2 regions of the Achromobacter sp. DH1f genome follow, and region 1 is predicted to be linked to the other one. Evidence: riboswitches for the same ligand, from Rfam matches in the RefSeq annotation. Region 1 holds a riboswitch; the other holds the start of a gene.

What was found. A riboswitch is a leader RNA that binds a small molecule or an ion and turns the genes downstream of it on or off. The one in region 1 is predicted to bind glycine.
Region 2: another riboswitch for glycine. It lies ahead of U858_RS0102900 (D-amino acid dehydrogenase); the one in region 1 lies ahead of gcvT (glycine cleavage system aminomethyltransferase GcvT).

Annotation. Positions count from the first base shown of each region.
Region 1 is NZ_AYMF01000026.1:70,234-74,491, forward strand. It holds gene U858_RS0122365 (NAD(P)/FAD-dependent oxidoreductase) at 1-1,154, shown strand, start outside; gene U858_RS0122370 (superoxide dismutase) at 1,398-2,012, shown strand; gene U858_RS0122375 (ZIP family metal transporter) at 2,041-2,934, shown strand; glycine riboswitch at 3,021-3,119, shown strand; glycine riboswitch at 3,152-3,274, shown strand; gene gcvT (glycine cleavage system aminomethyltransferase GcvT) at 3,362-4,258, shown strand, end outside.
Region 2 is NZ_AYMF01000006.1:42,548-46,805, reverse strand. It holds gene U858_RS0102910 (3-hydroxybutyryl-CoA dehydrogenase) at 1-820, shown strand, start outside; gene ampC (class C beta-lactamase) at 873-2,012, opposite strand; glycine riboswitch at 2,215-2,305, shown strand; glycine riboswitch at 2,307-2,397, shown strand; gene U858_RS0102900 (D-amino acid dehydrogenase) at 2,442-3,671, shown strand; gene U858_RS0102895 (sulfite exporter TauE/SafE family protein) at 3,675-4,258, opposite strand, start outside.

The sequences.
Region 1 (4,258 bases):
CAGCGGTCGCCGGCCAGCGTGGCTTGCGCGTGGTGCTGGTCGACCATGCCGAGCGCCTGGCCGAAAAGATCCGCATTTCCGGCGGCGGCCGCTGCAACTTCACCAACATCGGGGCGGGCCCGGCCAACTTCCTGTCCGACAATCCGCATTTCTGTCGCTCGGCCCTGTCGGGCTATACGCCGCAGGACTTCCTGGCGCTGCTCAAGCGCCACCATATTGCCTGGCACGAGAAGCATCGCGGCCAGCTGTTCTGTGACGATTCCAGCGAATCCATCATCGAGATGCTGCGCGCCGAATGCGACGCGGGCAGCGTGCAGTGGCGCATGGGCTGCCAGGTCGCCGAGGTGGCCCATGGCGAAGCCGGCTTTGAACTGCGCACCAGCCAGGGCCCGATCCGGGCGGCCAAGCTGGTGGTGGCCACCGGCGGCATGGCGATCCCGCAGCTGGGCGCCACCGACTTCGGCCTGAAGCTGGCGCGCCAGTTCGGCCTGAAGGTGGTCGAGCCGCGCCCCGCACTGGTGCCGCTGACCTTCGATGCGGCCCAGTGGCAGCCCCTGGCGGAACTGTCCGGCGTGGCGCTGGAGGTCAATCTGCAGACAGGGCAGGGCAAGACCCGCGGCGAATTCCTCGAAGACCTGCTGTTCACGCACCGCGGGCTGTCAGGCCCGGCGATCCTGCAGATCTCCAGTTTCTGGAAACCGGGCGAACCCATCGTCATCGACCTGGCGCCGGGGCGCGACCTGGCCGACGAACTGCTGGCCTCCAAGTCCGGCAACCGCCAGCAATTGCACACGGTGCTGGCCGGCCTGTGGCCCAAGCGCCTGGCCGATCGCTGGCTGCACCTGGCCGAGCAGGGCGGCAAGCCCGGCCTGGCGGCGTTGCGCCTGGCCGATGCGCCCGACAAGACCCTGCGCGCCCTGGCGCAGGACATCCACCAGTGGACGCTGGTACCCAGCGGCACCGCCGGCTACAAGAAGGCCGAAGTCATGCGCGGCGGCGTCGACACCCGCGGGCTGGACCAGAAGTCCATGCAGGCCAAGACCACCCCCGGGCTGTACTTCGTCGGCGAAGCCGTCGACGTGACCGGCTGGCTGGGCGGCTACAACTTCCAGTGGGCCTGGGCCTCGGGCGTGGCCTGCGGCAAGGCGCTGTAGGGCCGGCGCCCGCGTCGGCGGGCCGCCATTTCTCTTTCATTCTCGGACGATTTCCCGACGGCCATCCGCCAGGCGGCGCCTTGGTGCGTCTGCGCTGCGCAGCCGGCGGCGGCGCATAGCCCGCTTCTATGACAGCCATTGCAACGCAACCATTGTGATATCAAATAAAAATACATATCATTTATGTTTTCGATAATCAATCTGGCCCCGCATTCCGCGGCGCCGGTCTGACGGAGACATCTCATGGCCTACACCCTGCCGACCCTGCCCTACGCCTATGACGCGCTCGAACCCCATATCGACGCCATGACGATGGAAATCCACTACAGCAAGCACCACCAGACCTACGTCACCAGCCTGAACGCCGCCCTGGACGGCGCCGGCATCGCCACCGACGAGCCGGTCGAAGCGCTGGTGGCCCGCCTGGACCAGTTGCCCGAGGCGATCCGCGGCGCGGTGCGCAACCACGGCGGCGGCCATGCCAACCACAGCCTGTTCTGGTCCGTCATGTCGCCGCAGGGCGGCGGCGAGCCCGAGGGCGCGCTGGCCCGCGCGATCGATGCGGAACTGGGCGGCCTGGCCGCGTTCCGCGAGGCCTTCACCAAGGCAGCGCTGACCCGTTTCGGCAGCGGTTGGGCCTGGCTGTCCGTCACGCCGGCCGGCAAGCTGGTGGTGGAAAGCAGCGCCAACCAGGACAGCCCGTTGATGCAGGGCAACACCCCCATCCTGGGCCTGGACGTGTGGGAACACGCCTACTACCTGAAGTACCAGAACCGTCGGCCGGAGTACATCGGCGCCTTCTACAATGTCGTCAATTGGCCCGAGGTGGCGCGTCGCTACGCCGCCGCCATCGGCTGATCCGGCTTTGCGCGGGGGGCAGCGTTCCATGAACACATTCAGCCGTCATCGCATCCGGCCCGCGGCCACCAGCGTCAGCGTCTGGACGCTGGCGGTGCTGGTCGCCTGCCTGGGCCTGCATCAGCTGTGGGTCTACTTCGACGCGAACGCGCCGCATGTGGCGGACGCGCTGCTGGGCGGCATGGTCGCCGCTGGCGCCACGGCGGCGGGCACGCTGCCCATCCTTTTCGCGCGCACCATTCCCCAGAAAATGCAGGACAGCATGTTCGGCTTCGGCGCGGGCGTGATGCTGGCAGCCAGCGCGTTCTCGCTGGTGGCCCCGGGCATCGCGGCGGCCGAATCCCAGGGCGCCGGCCCCTGGGGCGCCGGGCTGACCGTCGGCGCGGCCATCCTGCTGGGCGCGGCCGCGCTGCTGCTGATGGATCGGCTGCTGCCGCATGAACACTTCATCAAGGGCCGCGAGGGCATCGAGGCGCACCGGCTGCGCCGCACCTGGCTGTTCGTCTTCGCCATTACCTTGCACAACCTGCCCGAAGGCCTGGCCATCGGCGTGGGCTACGCGGGCAACGATCCGGTGCGCGGCACCGCGCTGGCCACCGGCATCGCCATCCAGGACATTCCCGAAGGGCTGGTGGTGGCCGTGGCGCTGATCGCGGCCGGCTACAAGCGGTCGTTCGCGGTCGCGCTGGGCATGCTGTCCGGCCTGGTCGAGCCGATCGGCGCCGTGCTGGGCGCGGCGGTCGTGGGCTGGTCGGCGGCCATGTTGCCCTGGGGCCTGGGGTTCGCGGCGGGCGCCATGCTGTTCGTGATCAGCCACGAGATCATTCCCGAATCGCACCGCAAGGGGCACGAGGTCTACGCCACCTGCGGGCTGATGCTGGGTTTCGTGCTGATGATGCTGCTGGACACGGCGCTGGGCTAGGGGCCGGGAAGGGGTTGCACGCCGGGCTTGCCGGCTGCGCGGCGCTGGGCGAAGCGCGCGTTTCGCGGTATGCTTTCGCCGCTGTCACGCATGTTGCGGGAGAGAGCGGCTGCCAAGTGCGGCGGCCGCCGCCGAAGGCGCAATTCGCCCGGAATCGCTCAGGTATCCCATACCGCACATGTTTGCCCTGTCCCGGTTTTCGCCGTGCGGACGGGCAAAACAGTACTCTGGAGAGACCTGGCGCCGCTGCCCAATCAGGGACATAGCGCGCAGCCCAGGCGCCGAAGGTGCAAACCCGCCATGCGGGGCAACTCTCAGGCAAAAGGACAGAGGGGCGGAAGATTCAGCCGTTGCGCGGGGGCACATCGCCCGTCCGCCAGCGGCATTCCGTAACCCTGGCACCGCTGCCGCTCCGGAGTACCCGCGCATGTCCGCAACCCTCAAACGCACCCCGCTGGCCGACGAACACATCGCCTCTGGCGCCCGCATGGTCGATTTCGGCGGCTGGGACATGCCCCTGGCCTACGGCTCGCAACTGGAAGAACACCACGCGGTGCGCCAGGATGCCGGCATGTTCGACGTCTCGCACATGCTCAACGCCGACGTCACCGGCCCGGACGCCTTCGCCTTCCTGCAACGCCTGGTGGCCAACGACGTGGCCAAGCTGACGGTGCCGGGCAAGGCGCTCTATACCTGCATGCTGAACCCGCAGGGCGGCGTCATCGACGACCTGATCGTCTATTTCTTCGCCGCCGACCAATGGCGCGTGGTGGTCAATGCCGGCACGGCCGACAAGGACATGGCCTGGATGCAGCGCGTCAAGCAGGCCGGCAAGTTCGACGTCACCATCACGCCGCGCCGCGACCTGGCCATGATCGCCGTGCAGGGCCCCAATGCCCGCGCCAAGGTCTGGGCCGCGCGCCCCGCCTGGCAGGCCGCCAGCGAACCGCTGACCCCGTTCGTGGCCGCTCGCATCGGCGACGACACCCTGGTGGCCCGTACCGGCTACACCGGCGAAGACGGTTTTGAAATCGTGCTGCCCGCTTCTGAGGCCGTGCAGCTGTGGCGCGACCTGGTCGCCCAGGGCGTGCGCCCGGCGGGCCTGGGCGCGCGCGACACGCTGCGCCTGGAAGCCGGCATGAACCTGTATGGCCAGGACATGGACGAACTGACCCAGCCGGGCGAAGCCGCCCTGACCTGGACGGTGTCCCTGAAAAACCCCGAACGCCGCTTCATCGGTCGCGATGCGCTGGAACAATTCGCCACGCCCGCCGCCTTCGTCGGCCTGAAGCTGCAGGAACGCGGCGTCATGCGCGCCCACATG
Region 2 (4,258 bases), on a different contig from region 1:
GCGGCTGGGCCTGCTGGACGCGGCACAGGCCGACATTGCGCTGGGCCGCGTGCGCCTGACCACCCGCGACGACGCCCGCGCGGACCTGGCCCACGCCCGGGTCGTGTTCGAAGCCGTGCCCGAGCGCCTGGACGTCAAGCGCGACACCTTCACCTGGCTGGGGCGGGCCTGCGCGCCGGACAGCGTCATCGCGTCCACCACGTCCACCTTCCTGGTGACCGAACTGGCCGCGTTGGTGCACACGCCCGCGCGCTTTCTGAATGCGCATTGGCTCAACCCGGCGTATCTCATTCCGCTGGTGGAAGTGAGCCGCGGCCCGCAGACGGCGGACGCCGCGTTGCAGGACCTGCTGGCGGTGCTGCGGCTGGCCGGCAAGACGCCGGTGCAATGCGCACCGGCGGCCGGCTACATCGTGCCGCGCATCCAGGCCCTGGCCATGAACGAGGCGGCCCGCATGGTCGAGGAAGGCGTGGCCAGCGCCGAAGACATCGACACCGCCGTGCGGCTGGGCTTCGGCCTGCGCTTCTCGGTGCTGGGCCTGCTGGAATTCATCGACTGGGGCGGCGGCGACATCCTGCATTACGCGTCCCGCTATCTGGCCGATGCCATCGACCCCCGCTTTGCCGCGCCGGACATCATCGCGCGCAACATGGAAGCCGGCCGCAACGGCCTGCGCGAAGGCCAGGGCTTCTACGACTACGCCGGCATGGACGTGGACGCCTACAAGCTGCGGCGGCTGGGAGAGCTGTGCGACCGGTTGCGCATCATGGGCTTGCTGCCGCGTCATGACGCGGCCCGGGAAAAGGGCGACGTTCGCTAAAGGGGCAACGGCCAGGGGCCAGGCAGCGCCGCCACACTGCTTACCCCGCCGTTCAACGATCCAGCGTCTCCAGCACCCGCAATGCCAGCCGCACGCGCGCCTCGTTGGGATAGTTGCGGTTGGCCAGGATCACGATGCCCTCCTTGCGCGACGGTACGAAGGCCACGTAGGCGCCAAAGCCGTTGGTGGCGCCGGTCTTGTTGATCCACGTCGCGGGCTGTGGCGCGCTCGGCGGCTGCAAGGCCTGCACCGGCAAGGTCTCGAAGGCCACCTTGGCCGAATTGCCGGCCACCAGGTCATCCACCGACACCGGGTAACGGTACTGCTCCCAGATCAGGTCCTGCGTCATCGCGCCCAACTGGTAGTAGCCCGTGTGCGTGGCCGCGATGGCGCGCTGGATGGTGGCACCCACCGGCGCCACGCCCAGGTTCACCTCGACAAAGCGGATCATGTCGCGGGCGGTCGATTTCACGCCATAGGCCTCGTCCGCCAGCACACCCGGATTCACCCGCACCGGCGCGTTCTGCTTGTTGTAGCCCCAGGCGTAGTCGGGCATTTTTTCAGGCGGTACGTTCACATAGGTGCTGCGCAAGCCCAGCTTGGGAAACAGGCCCTGCTCCAGCGCCGCCACGTAGGGCTGGCCCAGGCTGCGCGCGGCTACCACGCCCAGCATGCCGATGCTGGGATTGGCGTAGGTGCGGTGCGTGCCGGGCGCGTATTGCGGCGTCCAGGCCTTCAGATAGGCCATCAACTGGGCCGTGTCCTGCACGGCGTCCGGCACTTGCAAAGGAAAGCCGCCCGCCGTGTGCGTGGCCAGGTTGATCAGCGTGGTCTTGGCGAACGCGCTGCCTTGCAGTTCGGGCACATACTTGGCGGGGCTGTCGCCCAACGACAGTTTGCCCGAGGCCTCTGCATAGCCCGCCAACGTCACGGTGAAGGTCTTGCTGATCGAGCCCAGCTCGAACAGCGTGTCGGGCGATACCGGCTTGCGCGGTGCGCGCGAGGCATCGCCGTAGTTGAAAAAGCGCTGCTGGCCGTTGCGGGTGACGGCGATTGCCATGCCGGGGATGTCGTATTGGCGCATGACCTCGGCGACGGCGGCGTTGATCGCCTCGTCAGCAGCCTGCGGCGGCACCGCAGCGACTGGCGCGCCGGGCGCGGACGACGCTGGCGCTGGCTGCCCCGCCGCCATGGCGGGCCCGGCGCCTGCGGCCAGGGCCAGGAACCACATCGAAATACGGAATTTTTCTCTCAGGCGCATGCCATTCTTCCTATCGCGTCATACCGGCTGGCGCCGGCCGAATGGCGCCCAGTGTAGGACGAAATTGGCACATCCTAGTACTAACCCTAAGTCTCGTTCGGCCGAAATTTTGGCTATCCTGCTTCGGTCGATTCAAAACCCCGCAGAAGAGACTCGCCCCCGTGGCGGGCGCCGACGGAGCAACCGCCCCGGAAACTCTCAGGCAACAGGACTGCGCGGTGTAGACAATCTGGAGAGAGGCGCCAAGCGCGCCCACCGAAGGGGATCCCGCGGCGCACACCGCCCGGGTGAAGCTCTCAGGTACCAAGACAGATGGGGTGCTGCTGCCGGTTGGCCGCAGCCACGCTATCTGGAGCCACCATGCCCCGCATCGCCATCATCGGCGCCGGTATCACCGGCGTCACGTCTGCGTACGCCTTGAGCAAACTGGGTTACGACGTCACGGTCTACGACCGCCAGCGCTATCCCGCCATGGAAACGTCGTACGCCAACGGCGGCCAGCTGTCCGCCAGCAACGCCGAAGTCTGGAACAGCGCCGCCACCGTCATGAAGGGCCTGCGCTGGCTGGGCCGCCGCAACGCGCCGCTGCTGCTCAACCCGCGCTTCAGCTGGCACAAGTATTCGTGGCTGGCCCAGTTCATGGGGCAGATCCGCAATTACCGCCAGAACACCATCGCCACCACCCGGCTGGCCATCGAGGCGCGCCAGCACCTGTATGCCATGGCCGAGGAAGAAGGCATCGACTTCGACCTGGAACGGCGCGGCATCCTGCACATCTACCACGACGCCGCCAGCTTCGAGACCGCACGCCGCGCCAACGCGCTGCTGCGCGAAGGCGGACTGGAACGCCACGCGGTCACGCCCGACGAAGCACGCGCCATCGAACCCGCGCTGCAAACGGCCTGCCACGGCGGCTTCTACACGCCGTCCGATGCCACCGGCGACATCCACAAATTCACCAGCGGTCTGGCCCGCGCCTGCGTGCGCCGCGGCGTGCGCTTCGAGCAGGACGCCGACATCCGCGCCATCAGCCGCGACGGCCTGCCCTACGTATTGGACATTGCCCGCGAAGGCGGCACGCAACACGAACAGCACGAGGCCAGCGCCCTCGTCATCTGCGCCGGGGCCGCCAGCCGCCAGTTCGCGCGCCAGCTGGGCGACTCGTTGAACATCTACCCGGTCAAGGGCTATTCCATCAGCGTGCACCTGGACGAGCCCGACAGCCGCGCCGCCGCGCCCACTGTCAGCCTGCTCGACGAAGCCGCCAAGATCGTCACCAGCCGCCTGGGGGACCGCTTCCGCGTGGCCGGCACGGCGGAATTCAATGGCTTCAACATGGACATCCGCGCCGAACGCATCCAGCCGCTGGTGGACTGGACCCGCAAGCACTTCCCCGGCGTACGCACGTCACGCGTGGTGCCCTGGTGCGGCCTGCGCCCCATGACCCCCAACATGATGCCGCGCGTCGGCCCGGGCAAGCGGCCCGGCGTGTTTTACAACACCGGGCACGGGCATCTGGGGTGGACGTTGTCGGCAGCGACGGCGCAGATGCTTGCGGCGAGTGTGCGGGACGGGGTGGCGCTGGCGTAGCGCCTACCGCGCCAGCAACTGCGGCACCGACGACGCCAGCAACGTCAGCCCCGAACATGTCAGCAGCCCCAGCACCGTGCGCCGGAATGTCACTTCGGAAATGCCGATGTACAGGCGGGTGCCGAGCAGCGTGGGGATCAGCATGGCCGGCGCCACCACTGCGAACATGGGCGCCATGTCGCGGGTGACGATGCCGGTGGCCAGGTAGGTGGCCATCGTCACCGACAGCATCGCCAGGTTGAAGTTCTGGATCACGGCGCGCTGGGTGTCTTTGTTGAAACCGCGCAGCGTGCACCACAGCGTGGGCACGCTGCCCGCGAAACCGCCGATGCCGCCTAGCACGCCGCCGACCATGCCCACGGCGCCATCGCCCAGGCGGTTGCCGCGGATGCGCGGCAGCCGCTGCGACATCAGCATGACCGGGCACCACAAGGCCAGCAAGGCGCCCAGCACGGCCTTGAACCAGTCCATGTCCAGGTGCGGCAGCACCAGCACGCCCAGCGGAATGCCGGCCAGGCCGCCCGCCAGGAAAGGCCACAGCAGTTGCCAGTCAAAGCCCCGGCGCACCGAGAACACAGCCAGCAGTT